DNA from 3 places in the Blautia sp. AM29-29 genome. Region 1 is predicted to be linked to each of the others. Evidence: a T-box and tRNA genes for the amino acid it is inferred to sense, from the RefSeq annotation. Region 1 holds a T-box; the other regions hold tRNA genes.
What was found. The T-box of region 1 lies ahead of DW769_RS05315 (proline--tRNA ligase). A T-box ahead of a tRNA ligase gene usually reads a tRNA of that ligase, here a tRNA-Pro.

Region 1 (5,029 bases):
ACATGGGAAATGTAACACTGGCGCTGGCACTGCAGTGCTTCATCATTTATCAGGTTCTTCTGTTCGTATTCACACGGCTGAATCCGATTAAATTCGTGAAGAAATTCCTTCCGGTTATGGGATTTGCATTTTCCACCGCAACCTCCAACGCGACAATCCCGATGTCGATTGATACCCTGAACAAAAAGATGGGTGTCTCGAAGCAGATTTCTTCGTTCACCATTCCGCTCGGCGCAACCATCAACATGGATGGTACCTCCATTATGCAGGGTGTCGCTGTCATCTTCATCGCAGAGGCATACGGTATTCATCTGACTCCGGCAAACCTCGCAACGGTTGTTGTTACCGCAACACTGGCTTCCATCGGTACCGCCGGTATCCCAAGCGTCGGACTTGTTACCCTGGCTATGGTACTGAATTCCGTCGGACTGCCAACGGAGGGTATCGCTCTTATCATGGGTATCGACCGTATTCTCGATATGCTGCGTACCGCCGTCAACATCACAGGCGATGCTGTCTGCACAACGATTGTCAGCCATCAGGAAAAGGCGCTCAACCGCGAAGTGTTCAATCGCGATTAACCGCAATGAACCGCTTACGCGCTTACGAAAAGCCCTTTTCAGGCATGCCTACGGCAAGAAAGAATCCTGTAAATTACAAAAACGCGTTCCCGTTTTCGGAAACTCCTGTGGTTTCCGGCGGGAACGCGTTTTTCTTATCTCATTTCTCTGTTACAGTTCAAATGCCTGGCGGATGCTGTCGTAATGCAGGAATTTTCCTTCTGCGGCGTATCCTTTGATTTCGTCCAGCGTAGCAAAACGGTAGCCGTCCGTTTCTTCCTCCTGAAGGTGAAGATCCTCGTCTTTGACATCCATCACGAAGCGATAGACATCGACAAAGTAGTTGTCTCCCTCATCCGGGTTGATACGCCGGTAAGTGAAGAGGTAGCCGCCGTCTGCCTTGCTCACATCGAGTCCGATTTCCTCTCTGACCTCACGGCGCACGGCCTCCCAGGAGCTCTCTCCTGCCTGTGCCGCGCCGCCGGAAACCTCCCACCAGCCCGGTGCCCAGGCTTTCGTCATGACACGTTTTGTGATAAGAAAGGTCCCATCCGGTCTTGCGATTACGCCGAGTACGGTCAGGTGAAACTCGCCCGGCTTCATATGCCAGTCATTCCGTTTCATCGTGCGGCCGGTCGGCTGTTTGTTTTCATCATAGATATCCCAGAGTTCCATATCGTGTTTTCTCCTGTCGAACTTCTTCCGAGCCCCATCTCGATTTTTCTTCCCTTTCGCATGGTTCTGAATCATTACAGATACTGTTTAATCTCTTCCATCACATTTTCCAGCGGAATCTGTGTTTTCAGAGTCTTATCGCGGGATGCAACCTCGACAACGCCCTGTTTCATGTTTTTCGGGCTTACGATGATGCGCAGCGGAATGCCGAGCAGATCGGCATCGGCAAACATTACGCCGGCTCTGACGCTTCTGTCGTCGTAGATCACTTCGATGCCTGCATTCTGCAGATCCTCGTACAGCTTGTCCGCATATGCTCTGACTTCCTCGTCATCGACGCGGACTGCACAGAGGTGTACCTGCCACGGAGCGATAGCTTTCGGCCAGATCGGGCCGTACTCATCGTGATGTGCCTCGCAGACCGATGCTGCCAGACGGCCGACACCGATACCGTAGCATCCCATGATCGGGGTCTTGCTCTCGCCGTTTGCATCGACATAGGTCATATTCATGGATTTTGTATATTTGGTTCCAAGCTGGAAGATATTTCCGACCTCGATACCTCTGGAGATCTTCACGGTCTTTTTGCCGCATTTCGGGCAGATGCCGCCCTCCTGGATTTTTGCAAAATCGTGATACTCGGCATTCGGAACGTCGCGCTCCATGTCGAGTCCTTTGTAATGATGCTCTGCCTCGTTGGCTCCGCAGGAAAGGTTATTTCTTCCCTCGAGGGATTTATCGTAGAGAACAACGGCATCTCCGTTCACCTTCAGGTTCACAGGTCCGATATAGCCTGCGTTCAGTCCGCATTCTTCGGTGATCACGGCTGCGTGAACCTGCTCGCCGAGGAAGTTGACCAGCTTCGTCTCGTTGACTTCGAGATCGCCGCGGATGAAAAGGACAACGTATTTATCATCAACATTCTGCTGATAAACAACGGCTTTGCAGGAGTTCTTTGTCTCGTCTCCGAAGAAATTGCAGACGTCTTCAATGGTGTGGACGTTCGGTGTATAAACCTTTTCGAGTGCAGCGGATTCTGCATCTCTTGCGATGTCGGAAATGTTCTCAGCTGCCTCCATGTTGGCTCTGTAATCGCAGGAATCACACAGAACGATGGAATCCTCTCCGACCGGAGTCAGAAGCATGAACTCGTGGGAGATATTTCCGCCCATCATACCGGAATCGGATTTGACAGATACCACCTCCGGCACGCCGACACGCTCGAAGATGCGCTCGTATGCTGCGTGGCATTTCTCGTAATACTGCTCCAGATCTTCCTGGCTGGTATGGAAGGAGTAAGCATCCTTCATCGTAAACTCACGCACACGGATCAGTCCGGCTCTCGGACGGGCCTCATCACGGAATTTTGTCTGGATCTGATAGATCATAAACGGATATTTGGTGTAGCTCTGTGCATACTCGCGTACAAGGTGTACGGCTGCCTCCTCGTGGGTCATGCCGAGTACCATTTTGGCATTGTTGCGGTCGGTGAAGCGCAGCAGCTCATCGCCGATGCTATCGTAACGGCCGGACTCATCCCACAGAGAAGCAGGCATGACAACCGGAAACTGCACCTCCTGGCCGTCGATTTTGTCCATCTCCTCGCGCAGGATCTGCTCGATTTTGCGCACAATGCGGCGCAGCGGCAGATAGGAAGAATAGATTCCGTTTGCCATATATTTGATGTATCCGCCTTTTACCATAATAGCATGGCTGTCGATGACACAGTCAGCAGGTCTTTCTTTGAAGCGCTCTCCTACTAATTTTTCAAGTTTCATTTTCTGATTTCCTCCTTATTCTTTGGGTTTTCAACATCTGAAATCTTCCAGACGCGAGAACATTCCAGCCTGTCCGATTTTAAGCTTTTATACAACATTTTACGCATCTAACTCATCACTGAAGTAACGAGTTAGATGCTTCGTTTTCAAACAGAAAAAAGCCCTAAACCGCAAGCTGCAGTTTAGGGCGAATTTTTTTATCCGCGGTACCACCTAAATTCAGGAAAACTCCTGCACTCTGACACAAAGCATTTGTACCCCACGATTTTTGTATTTTGTAATACGCGTGATCTCTGCTCTCTGTACCTTCTCTGTAACGGGAGATCCCGGTGCAGCCTACGAAATAAATTTTTCCTGATGGATTTTCTTCTCTTCGGTGCACAGCTCCAAGACCGGTTCACGATAGATTCTGCAAAAAGCTTTCACCTGCCGCTTTCTCTCTGAATGCGCTCTGTCGCTACTGTTTCTTTTCGTCGCTTTTTCACTGCACTGATTGTAGCAGAAACCGGAAAAGAATGCAAGCCCGTTCCTTCTGCTTTTTCTGCATAAACGCCCGCCCAGGTTACAGGCCTTCCCGATACATTCTGCTGATTGCCGCCTGGGCTTCCTCAGACTGTTTTTTCTCAATCCATGCTTTGCGGTCACTCAGGATAGCCAGCATCTCATCGACAACGTCCTCGGCGCGCGGGCTTGTGACGCGGTAGAGATAGCCGAGCATCCGCGTGGCGGTAAAATCGGTGTTCATCTGGCGGTATGCAATTTCCCGGCAGAAGTCGTCCGGGTAACCGTTGTGTTTTAACGCACGGTACAATTCGTCATTTCTCGTTTCTGGCATTGCCTGTCTCCCTTTTTCCTTTAAACATTTACGTTTCCGCTGTTCAGACCTTCCGTCTTTTCCTCAAGTGGCAGCCAGTCCAGTGCCTTTTTGATCCACTCATCCCAGAAATCCCATTCATGGCCACCCTTGCTCTCATAGTAGACAATGTCCATGCCGCTCTCTTCCATCCGTTTATGGTAGAGACGGTTTACTTCCAGAAGTCCGTCCTCTGTTCCGCACGCCTGGAATACGGTCGGCACATTGACAGACGGATCTTTTTTCCGTGCTTCCTTTAACTGCTCGATAAGAACAGCCGGGTTTTTGTCACTCTTTGCTGCTTCGACCAGATTTCCGAAATAACCTTCTTCATGTGCAAAGCTGTCCGCTCTGCTCTCTTCCGGATTTTCCAGCACATGAAGTGCACCGGACAGGCAGATCACAGCCCCGAAGGTATCGTGATATTTCAGGCCATTTCTGAGTGCGCCAAAACCACCCATGGAAAGGCCTCCGATAAAGGTGTCTTCTCTTTTTCTGGACAGCGGAAACATTTTTCTTGTAATCTCAACCAGTTCTTCTCCGATAAACTGTCCGTGCATGGCACCGATGGACGGCTGATCCACATAAAACGCATTCTCGCCGGCCGGCATGACAACGGCAAGGTTTTTCTCCTCTGCCCATCTTTGGATTCTGGTTCCATGAACCCAGTCTGTCTCATTCCCAAAAATGCCATGCAGCAAATACAGCGTTTTAAACGGTTTTTCCTCGCGCTCCGGCTGCCCAAAGGTAAATTTGTCGACCGGCAGAATAACCTGCAGCGGTACGGTGCGCATTAAAGTTTTTGACATGAAGCTTACCTGAATAAATGCCATAATAAAAATCCCCCTGTGGATATATATTTTTCTTTATTTTACGCCTTATTTCCGCATTTCGTCAATGTGGAGTTTTGCGTTCCTCCGGTTCCGGCTTGCACCCCGAAGCAATTCACGATATAATCATGTTTATAGCAATCCCAGAAAATAATGCAAAAAATTCAGCACTGCAGAACGTGAATTACTGCGTCACGGATTTTCGTCGTACCCCGGTACGCCTTCAAATCCGTTCCTTGTAATTCGCGCCCTGCAGCACTGTCTTTTTTGCGTTATTTTCTGGTCTTGCTATAGTTTGAATTTTTTCTGTGACAAGATAAGGAGATTTTCTAT
Region 2 (5,029 bases), on a different contig from region 1:
TTAAATGCACCATTTTGCATTACTAATTAGTGTTTTTCTACATGGCATTTATGCACGAATTTGAATCATTGCAAAAAGGGAGCCGGAAACGCCCCGGCAGACGGTTTTTCTTCTCGTCCACCGGGGCGTCCCTGGCTTTCTTTCTTTGTTCACTTTTTCCTGTTTTTTCTATTTCTTTCTATCCCTGACGCTTGCACGAGGAACGGCGCACCACAACCTCCCCCGAAACGAGAATCCGCTCTTTCGGCGCTTCCGGGTGCTCCTCCCGCCATAAAAATTCATGCACCATACGGCGGCCAAGCCACTTCGTATCGACATGAACGGTTGAGAAGAACGGATACAGCATCCGGTCCTCATCATCATCAAATCCGGTCAGTGCCACATCCTCCGGCACGCGCACGCCGATTTTCCGGAAGGATTCTGTCAGTCTTTTGGCGATCATATCGTTGCCGCAGACAATCGCTTCCGGCAGTGTATCGTAGCTCGCCACAATCTTGTCAAAATTTTCCGGGTAATAAAAATGATCGCTCTCCATATTGGGGCGCACAAGCTCCTCCTCGAGCGGAATGCCCGCCTGTTCCATCGCTGCAAGGAAACCGACATACCGGTCATGCATCGACTCATACGTGCTGCTGTGCTCACTTAGGAAACCGATCCGCGTCATGCCCTGCCCGATCAGATGGGACGTCAGAAGACTCACCGGCTGCACACCGTCCACACGCACGATATCGCCCATCGGCCGCTGTTCGATACCGCAGTAATGGTCGAGCTGAAAAATGCGGTATCCCAGATTTACCAGTTTCTGCATATATTCCGGCGGCAGCATTTTAATGCAGAAGATCGCATCGATATTTTCATTCAGGCCGAGCGGCAGAATGCCGTTCTCCTCCTCCCGCTCCGTCACGACCGCAACGCGCGTCTGACAGTTATTGAGGCTCGCCTCCTCGGAGATGCCGCTCACGACACGGTCCCAATAAACAGCGGCATCCCGCGTACGCAGAACCATAATATTGTAATGCTTCTCCTGCGGTGCCCGAACTTCTTCCACATATACATTTTCGCCCAGATAGCCATTTCTTTTCGCCATCCGAAGAACTCTCTCCCGCGTCACCGGAGCTACCTTCGGATCATCCTTTAATGCCATGGCAACCGTATTCCGGGACAATCCCAGCTCCTTTGCCATACTCTGTATCGTTACTTTCCCCATAACTTCCTCCCTGTTTTTTCTGCGCAATTCATTTTTCTTCCGCACACGTCTTTGTCCGTAAGAAAAAAAGTGCCGTAAAACGACACTCTTACCGATCGGGGCAACAGGATTTGAACCTGCGACCTCACGGCCCCCAGCCGTGCGCGCTACCAAGCTACGCCATACCCCGTAATCATGTTTTCATTATACCAGCGAACTTCTGAAAAATCAATGTTATTTTTCCCTCTCCCGTTTCATTACATTCATTTCTTTATTTCGTGTCATATTCTCTTTTATTTTACTATATTGTCACTTTTTCTTTCTGAATATGTAATTTTTCGACGTTTTCCACGTATCATAAGTGAAAGGGGAAAATCGTATGCCATACAAACTTTCACCTCTGGCATGCCCGTCTGCAAAGACTATGTAAAAACTGAATAAAAGGAGACATCGTAATGGAAACTGAAATTTACTTTCTACTACACTCTTTAGGAATTGGTGCAAAATACCGCGGATTTCGCTATCTCGCCTATGGTATCGCTTTATGCATGGAAGACGAAGATTATCTCCTTCGGGTCAGCAAAACGCTGTACCCAAAGATCGCGCAAACGTTTCAGGTATCGTCCTCCTGCGTCGAACGAGACATCCGCACCGCTATTTCCGTCTGCTGGACCCGCGGAAACCGTGATCTGCTCTTTTCGCTTTCTGTGCATCCGGTTCTGACAAAACCGACCAATTCCGAATTTTTTGATATTTTAAGTTCTTATATCAAATACTACCGTGCTTTTCCTGCCTGTCGTCAGGAGGCATAAAAAAAACGAATACAGAAAAGATAACACTTCCGCGCCCTATCATATTGGGGGATATGCATGGCGCGGAAGTGTTTTTTCTATGATAAAACGATAGAACGAAAAAAGGAGACTGCCCGCAAAGGCAGCCTCCCGATATGGATCATTTGACAGCAAACCGATTAGTTGTTGATCAGTTTGTCCTCGTTGCTCCAGCTGTACAGTTTTCTGACTTCTTCTCCGACTTTCTCTGACGGATGCTCTGCAGCTTTTCTTCTCATTGCACGGAAGTGAGCCTGTCCGCCTGCTGGGGACATATCCAGAAGGAAGTCTTTTGCGAAAGTACCATCCTGGATATCGGAAAGGATCTTCTTCATGGTCTTCTTGGTTTCTTCTGTGATGATCTTCGGTCCGGTGATGTAATCGCCGTACTCGGCTGTGTTGGAGATGGAGTATCTCATTCCGGAGAATCCCGACTGATAGATCAGGTCTACGATCAGTTTCATCTCATGGATGCACTCGAAGTATGCGTTTCTTGGGTCGTATCCAGCCTCGCACAGAGTCTCAAATCCAGCCTGCATCAGGGCGCATACACCGCCGCAGAGAACTGCCTGCTCACCGAACAGGTCTGTTTCGGTCTCAGTTCTGAAGGTTGTCTCCAGAAGACCAGCTCTTGCTCCGCCGATTCCAAGGCCGTAAGCCAGTGCTCTGTCCAGAGCTTTTCCGGTGTAATCCTGCTCAACAGCAACCAGGCAAGGAGTTCCTTTGCCAGCCTGATACTCGCTTCTTACTGTGTGGCCAGGTGCTTTCGGAGCGATCATAGCTACATCTACGTTCTTCGGAGGTACGATCTGTCCGAAGTGGATAGCGAAACCATGAGCGAACATCAGCATGTTGCCCTCTTCCAGGTTTGGCTCGATATCTTTTTTGTACATTGCAGCCTGTTTCTCATCGTTGATCAGGATCATGATGATATCAGCCTGTTTTGCAGCCTCAGCAGCGGTGTATACTTTGAATCCCTGTGCCTCTGCTTTTGCCCAGGATTTGCTGCCTTCATAAAGTCCAATAATAACATCACAGCCGGAATCTTTCAGGTTCAGTGCATGAGCATGTCCCTGGCTTCCGTAGCCGATAATTGCGATTTTTTTGCCTTCCAGTAAAGAGAGATTACAATCTTCCTGATAAAAAAGTCTTGCTGCCATTTTATTTTCCTCCATAATATATAGAATGTCTTGACCGGCGGCAGGTCGGCCAATTTATACAGCGAAAAGCATTTCTGCCTTTTGCTGTTTGTCAGGGAAATGAACTTTTCTATACAAAAATTTCATTCCTCTAGCAAACGTATGTAATGTGATCTGCGTTAATCGAGGTAACGCACATCGTGGGCTCCTCTGGAGAGTCCTGTCACTCCTGTTCTGGCCAGTTCCAGGATTTCGTATCCCTGTACCAGATTCAGGAACCCTTCGAGCTTTGACTGGTTTCCGGTCAGCTCTACAATCAGGCTTTCCTGTCCCACATCCACGATTCTTCCACGGAAGACATCGGAGATGGCGATGACATTGCGGCGTTCATTTTCATTCACACGGATTTTGACCAGCATCAGCTCTCGTCTGACACTCTCGTCCGGCTTCAGCTCTTTGATATCCCGCACATCGACAAGTTTTGCCAGCTGTTTTTTGATCTGCTCCAGAATCATTTCATCACTGCAGTACAGAACAACAGTCATTCTTGTGTATCGCGGGTCTGCTGTCACACCGGCGGTGATCGTCTCGATATTGTATCCGCGTCGGCTGAAAAGACCAGCTACTCTGCTTAAAAGTCCCGGCGTATTATCCACCAGCAGGGATAATGTTCTTTTCTGTTCCATAAACACCAACTTTCCTCCATCCGCAGGCGCCGCGGATTTTCAGCAATTTCTTACAACTTCCAACGCCTTATCCAATATATTAGCAACTTATCCTCACTTTGTCAACAAAAATTTTACCAAATTATTCTTTTGAGCAAAAATCTTTTGCCTCCTGTGGTTCCCATTTGCATACCTTCCGGTCATACGTAAGGATGCCGTTCGACTCCTCCTCGACATCGGTAAGCTGTGTGTAGACTGCTGCGGCAAGTCCCTGTTCTGTGAGTTCTCTTATCTTTTCTGCCAGTGCATTCATCGCTTTCTGGTACTGTGTCTGGTTCTGGTACGTGCGGTAGCCGAACGATTTTTCGGAGTAGAGATGCTCCTGTACCGGATACGTATAGCCGCCGTATTCAGAAAAAGCAAACGCGCGCTCCTCCGGTTTTACTTTTAACGGACGAAAGTAATTGTGAAGGCTCTTGATGTCCCCCGCTCCCTGATCGTACCAGCCGCTCGCGTGGTCGATCTGCCGCGTCGGATCGAGAGCGCGCACCATTTCTGTCATCTCCCTGGCATCAAACTGTCCCCATCCCTCGTTGAACAGAACCCAGAGCGACACGCACGGTGCATTGTAAAGCTGATGAACCGTCTCGCGGCACTCCCGCTTCCACCACTCTCTTCCCGTTTTTGAGGTCCGCGAAAAGAGCGGATAACAGTTATCCCTGAATTCCGTTGTCACAAACGGCAGTACGGTCGGAAGGTACAAAAGGAACGTCTGGATCGACCGGCCGCCGCCGTTGATCATATCCTGCCACACCAGCATACCGATATGGTCGCAGTGGGAATACCATCTTGCGCACTCAACTTTCAGGTGTTTCCGGATCATATTGAAACCGAGGCGTTTGGCCGTCTTAATGTCATAAACCATCGCCTTATCGGACGGCGGCGTGTAGAGGCTTTCCGGCCAATAACCCTGGTCGAGGACACCGTTCTGGAAATACGGCTTTCCGTTTAAGAGAAGACGCGTGATTCCTTTCTCATCTTTTCCAATGCCGAATTTGCGCATGCCGAAATAACTCTCAATGCGGTCTTCTCCCGCTTCAATGGAAACCCCATAGAGATGCGGATGTTCCGGGCTCCAGCCTGCAAAATTACCGAGAATCAGCTCCGCCTCGTTTTCTCTCGTCTCCCGGACGCAGATCACCTTCGCAT
Region 3 (5,029 bases), on a different contig from region 1:
CGTTGTATGTCACCCTGGAACCGTGCCAGATGTGCGCCGGTGCGATCGTACAGGCGAGAGTCAGCGAAGTCGTCATCGGCAGCATGAACCCGAAGGCGGGCTGCGCGGGATCGATCTTAAATATGCTGGAAATGCACGAGTTTAACCATCAGGTGAAGGTCGAGCGCGGCGTGCTGAAAGAAGAGTGCTCGGAGATGCTGAGTGCGTTTTTCAGGAGACTGCGGGTGGTGAAAAAGAAGAAAAAAGAAGAGAGGAAGAGGGCGGAAGAAGGGAAAGAATAAAAGGAGAGGCAGCATCGGGATGGGATGCTGCCTGAGGAAGATTATTTGTTTGAGTAAGTTGCACTTTCGAATATTTCCGTAAAAAATACAATCCCCGTATTTCTATCGGAAACCATCGAAAAAATCATTGACGAATCCCGAAAAAAGCACTATAATATATGATGTATTTGACAAAATACGGAGAAGTACCCAAGAGGCTGAAGGGTCTGGCTTCGAACACCAGTAGGTCGGAAACGGCGCAAGGGTTCAAATCCCTTCTTCTCCGCTATGCAAAAAAGAGACAGCAAAAAGATTGAAAAATCGAAAAAGCTGTCTCTTTTTCTGTGAGAAATTATGAAATAGATGCAAAACAAAAGAAACAAAGACAGAAAAAACATCGCCAGTTCACGAAAAGGGACCGATGCACAACAAAGCAAAATAAAAAGGAGAGACAATACATGGCGCAGTTACCACAGGAATTTCTGACCCGCATGCAGGACATGCTGGGCGATGAATTTGATGCATTTTTAACTTCCTACGACGCACCCCGCACAGCCGGGCTGCGTGTGAATACAAAAAAATGCCGGACCGAAGATTTCCCGCCGCTTGTTCCGGGAACGTGGAAGAAAATTCCGTGGATTCCAAACGGCTATTTCGTGCCGGACGGCATGCGCATGGGCCAGTCTCCGCTGTATGCGGCAGGCGTCTTCTATCTGCAGGAGCCAAGCGCCATGACCCCGGCGTCCCGCCTCCCGATCGAACCGGGTGAGCGTGTGCTCGATCTCTGCGCCGCACCGGGCGGCAAGGCAACCGAGCTGAATGCGCGCCTGAAAGGAACCGGCCTTCTCGTCGCCAATGACATCAGCAACGCCCGCGCCAAAGCACTGCTGCGCAATCTGGAGCTGTTCGGAAGCGAAAACGTGCTTGTCACCAATGAGACACCGGCAGGCCTTGCAGACGTATTCCCGGGCTTCTTCGATAAAATCCTCGTGGATACACCGTGCTCCGGCGAGGGCATGTTCCGGAAAGACGAGGCAGTCATCGGCACCTGGACCCCGGAGCGGCCGGATTTCTTTGCGGATCTGCAGCGCGAGATCACCTCGAATGCTGTCAAAATGCTGCGTCCGGGCGGCCTCATGATGTATTCGACGTGTACCTTCGCCCCGCAGGAGGACGAGGGAACCGTTTCTTTCCTTCTGGAAAACTTCCCGGAAATGGAACTGATCGAGATGGAAGGCTACGAAGGTTTTTCAAAAGGCAATCCAGTCTGGGGAAACGGCGATCCGGAGATCGAAAAGACCGTGCGCATCTGGCCGCATAAAATGAACGGCGAGGGCCATTACCTTGCCCTGTTCCGCAAAAAAGGCGAAGCCATTCCTTATGAGACAGAAGAAAAACCGATCGAAAAGAAAAACAAAAAACAGAAAAACCGGAAAAAAGACCGCGGAACGGAAGCACCGGGTCCGTCGAAAGCAGAAAAACAGATCCTTTCCGATTTCCTGTCCCGGATGACAGCACCGATCCCGGTTGAGGAACTGGAAGTCCGCGCCGGAAAAGTATACCATTCCCCGTCCCTGCCGGATGGCGTGCGGAATCTTCATTTCCTGCGGAACGGTCTGTATCTCGGTGAACTGAAAAAAGACCGTTTCGAGCCGTCACAGCCGTTTGCCGTGACACTCTCCGCGGACAAGTTCAAAGATTACATGAATTTAAAGGCAGATGACGAGCGTACCGAAAAATATCTCCACGGTGAGACAATTTCCGTAGAGCCGGGAGAGACCGTATCGCCGTCGGGCTGGAAGCTGGTCTGCGTCGATGGATTCGGCCTTGGATGGGGCAAATTGGTCAATGGAACCTTGAAAAATAAGTACCCTGTTGGATGGAGAAAGTAGAAAAATCATGCCAGTTTTTGCAGGAAAAACGTCGAAATATTACAAAGTTATTAACAGAAATTAAAAAAGACTTTCATTTCAGACATACTTGTGTTATAATGGCAAAGTACGGCGGGAAAAAAGACCCATTTTCCGCAGTAACTTGGAGTGACAATCAGCAACAGAACGTAATAAGTATGAGGTGTACGACATGAAAAAAAAGAAATTATTCAGCCTGGTTTTGGCCACAGTGCTTACGGCAGCAACTGTTCTGCCATGCTATGGTGCCAGTACAAAGGAGAAAATTTCAAATGCTCAGGCAGAACAGGCTGCCGCACAGTCTCAGCTTGACAGCATACAGAGCAGGATTGACGAACTCAATTCCAAAAAGGGACAATCAGAAGAATATCTTTCCGAACTGAACCAGCAGCTGGACGATCTGCAGAACCGTCTGCAGGAGCTTCAGGATCAGTATGATGCGAAGCAGAACGAACTGGTACAGATTCAGGCAGATCTGGAAGATGCAAAAGCAAAAGAAGAAGAGCAGTACGAGGCGATGAAGCTCCGTATCCAGTATATGTATGAAAATTCTTCCGGAAACGGATACATGGCAATGCTCTTTTCTTCCAAAAGCATTTCAGAGCTGATCAGCCGGGCAGAATACATACAGAAAATTTCCGATTTCGACCGCGATCTTATGCAGGAGTATGAAGACACGGTAGACCAGGTAAAAGAAAAAGAAACACAGGTGCAGGAAGAGCAGGCAGCGATCGTAGAACTGCAGCAGCAGAGCAGCGATCAGCAGGAAGCCATCCAGGAGCTGTACGCAGCAGCTTATCAGGAACTCCGTACCTACTCCGCAGAGCTGGACGATGCAAAATCCAGCGAGAGTGCACTGGTAGATGAAATCAACAGCAAAGCAGATGCAATCAACGACCTGATCCGTCAGGCGAAAGAAGAGGAGATTGCAGCGCAGAAGAAAGCAGAAGAGGAAGCAGCCGCAGCAGCCGCCGCACAGCAGGCTGCCGCAGAAGCTGAGGCCGCCAGAAAACAGGCAGCCGAGGCAGAGGCCGCAAGAGTCGCAGCCGCAGAAGCAGCAAATGCCGCAGCGAAAGCAGATACCGATACAAGCAGCAGCTCCGGAAGCAGTTCTTCGGACAGCAGCGCATCCTCCACGACAACGGAGAGTCCATCCGCGTCAGATACTTCCAGCAGCTCCTCCAGCGGAACATACCTTGGAAGATTTAAACTGACAGGCTATTGCTCCTGTTCCATCTGTACCGGACAGTGGTCCGGCGGATCCACCGCGAGCGGAACCACACCGACCGCAGGAAGAACGATCGCCATGGGCGGTGTACCATTCGGAACGAAACTGATGATCAACGGCCAGGTTTACACGGTAGAAGACCGCGGAACCGCTTACGGCCACGTAGACATCTTCTGCAGCAGCCATTCCGAGGCGCTGAGCTTCGGCGTGCAGTATGCAGATGTATATCAGCTGAGCTGAGAAACAAAGATAAGAGATATGCCGGAACAGAACTTCCGGCATATCTCTTTTTTTGACTTTCTCAGAAACTGTCATTCTAAAAGAACACCAAAAAGGCTGCAAACCCGTGTGAAATGTACCTTTTGAAGCAATAATAAAAAAAATTAAAAAAATTTCAAAAAAGGTGTTGACATTCCTATAGACATCATATATAATAGCTATTGTTGACGGACGAGAGTTCAGAAAACAAATAAAATCGAAGCGTGGCTCAGTTTGGTAGAGCGCTGCGTTCGGGACGCAGAGGTCGTGGGTTCGAATCCCGTCGCTTCGACTGGAATGAAAATGCCGAAAGCCTTGACAATCAAGAGCTTCGGCATTTTTTCGTATGTCAGAAAGAGAACAGGAAACAGTACACGAGGAGGAAATTTTTGTGAAAGCATTATTTTTTGATATTGATGGAACGTTACTGAGTGAGATTACAAAAGAAATTCCGCAGAGCGCGCTCGATGCATTGAAAAAGACAGCGGAAAAAGGAAATCTTACGTTTATTAATACCGGCCGCACCTGGTCGGAGCTGCCCGAGGAGCTGAAAAAGCTTCCGTTTTCCGGATTTCTGTGCGGCTGCGGGACCTATCTGCGCCGGGACGGCGAAATCCTGATGCATCAGACGATTCCGAAAAAGCGCTGTGAGGAAATCCCGGTTATTTTAAAGGAGTGCAGGATCGGCATGATTCTGGAGGGAACGGATAATGTTTATTTTTCGTCGGAGGTATCCCGTTTTCGGGAGGTCGAGCAGACCCGTGCCTATTTCGCTGCTGTCGGAATCGGACTCGCGGAGACAGCGGAGACAAAAGGAATCATTTACGATAAATTTTGTATCGTAACTGATGCACAGTCTGATATAGAACGTATGTACCGTGAATTTGAGCAGGAGTTTGATATCATGGATCGCCGCGGCGGTGTATACGAAATCGTTCCGCACGGCTGCAGCAAAGGAACAGCTGTGGACTATGCGCTGAAACAGTTTCAGCTGGAGAAAGAAGATGCATACGTATTTGGCGACAGCAGCAACGACCTTACCATGTTCCGGTGCGGCGCACACACCATTGCGCTTGGAAAACATGATGAGATTCTGGATCCGTACACAGAGTACGTAACCGATACCGTCGAGCGGGACGGCGTGGCAAAGGCGATGGAGCATTACGGATTGATCTGACAGAAAAAAAGAAAGCGAAGGGGCGCATTTGAAAAGAAATTTTCAGGTGCGCCCCTTTGGTTGCAATTTTCTGAAAAAGGAAACAAGAAAAGCAGCGTCTGAAAAGGTATGTGCATTGCAAAGTAAAAAATTTCATGGTAATATAAAAATGAGTTTTTATGTATATTTGTAATGATACCAGGAGGTGAGCGTTCAG

Region 2: it has a tRNA-Pro gene. The T-box ahead of DW769_RS05315 (proline--tRNA ligase) is inferred to sense a tRNA for this amino acid. The anticodon was not compared.
Region 3: it has a tRNA-Pro gene. The T-box ahead of DW769_RS05315 (proline--tRNA ligase) is inferred to sense a tRNA for this amino acid. The anticodon was not compared.

The regions. Positions count from the first base shown of each region.
Region 1 covers NZ_QUJD01000005.1:150,053-155,081, reverse strand. The annotation lists gene DW769_RS05325 (dicarboxylate/amino acid:cation symporter) at 1-581, shown strand, start outside; gene DW769_RS05320 (NUDIX hydrolase) at 732-1,235, opposite strand; gene DW769_RS05315 (proline--tRNA ligase) at 1,310-3,013, opposite strand; T-box leader at 3,194-3,496, opposite strand; gene DW769_RS05310 (hypothetical protein) at 3,576-3,848, opposite strand; gene DW769_RS05305 (alpha/beta hydrolase) at 3,869-4,699, opposite strand.
Region 2 covers NZ_QUJD01000001.1:116,443-121,471, forward strand. The annotation lists gene DW769_RS00540 (LacI family DNA-binding transcriptional regulator) at 179-1,207, opposite strand; tRNA gene DW769_RS00545 (tRNA-Pro) at 1,303-1,376, opposite strand; gene DW769_RS00550 (sporulation initiation factor Spo0A C-terminal domain-containing protein) at 1,642-1,998, shown strand; gene ilvC (ketol-acid reductoisomerase) at 2,157-3,176, opposite strand; gene ilvN (acetolactate synthase small subunit) at 3,335-3,841, opposite strand; gene DW769_RS00565 (glycoside hydrolase family 2 protein) at 3,963-5,029, opposite strand, start outside.
Region 3 covers NZ_QUJD01000018.1:37,272-42,300, forward strand. The annotation lists gene tadA (tRNA adenosine(34) deaminase TadA) at 1-281, shown strand, start outside; tRNA gene DW769_RS12940 (tRNA-Ser) at 461-546, shown strand; gene DW769_RS12945 (RsmF rRNA methyltransferase first C-terminal domain-containing protein) at 719-2,152, shown strand; gene DW769_RS12950 (PcsB-like coiled-coil domain-containing protein) at 2,343-3,638, shown strand; tRNA gene DW769_RS12955 (tRNA-Pro) at 3,875-3,948, shown strand; gene DW769_RS12960 (Cof-type HAD-IIB family hydrolase) at 4,048-4,833, shown strand.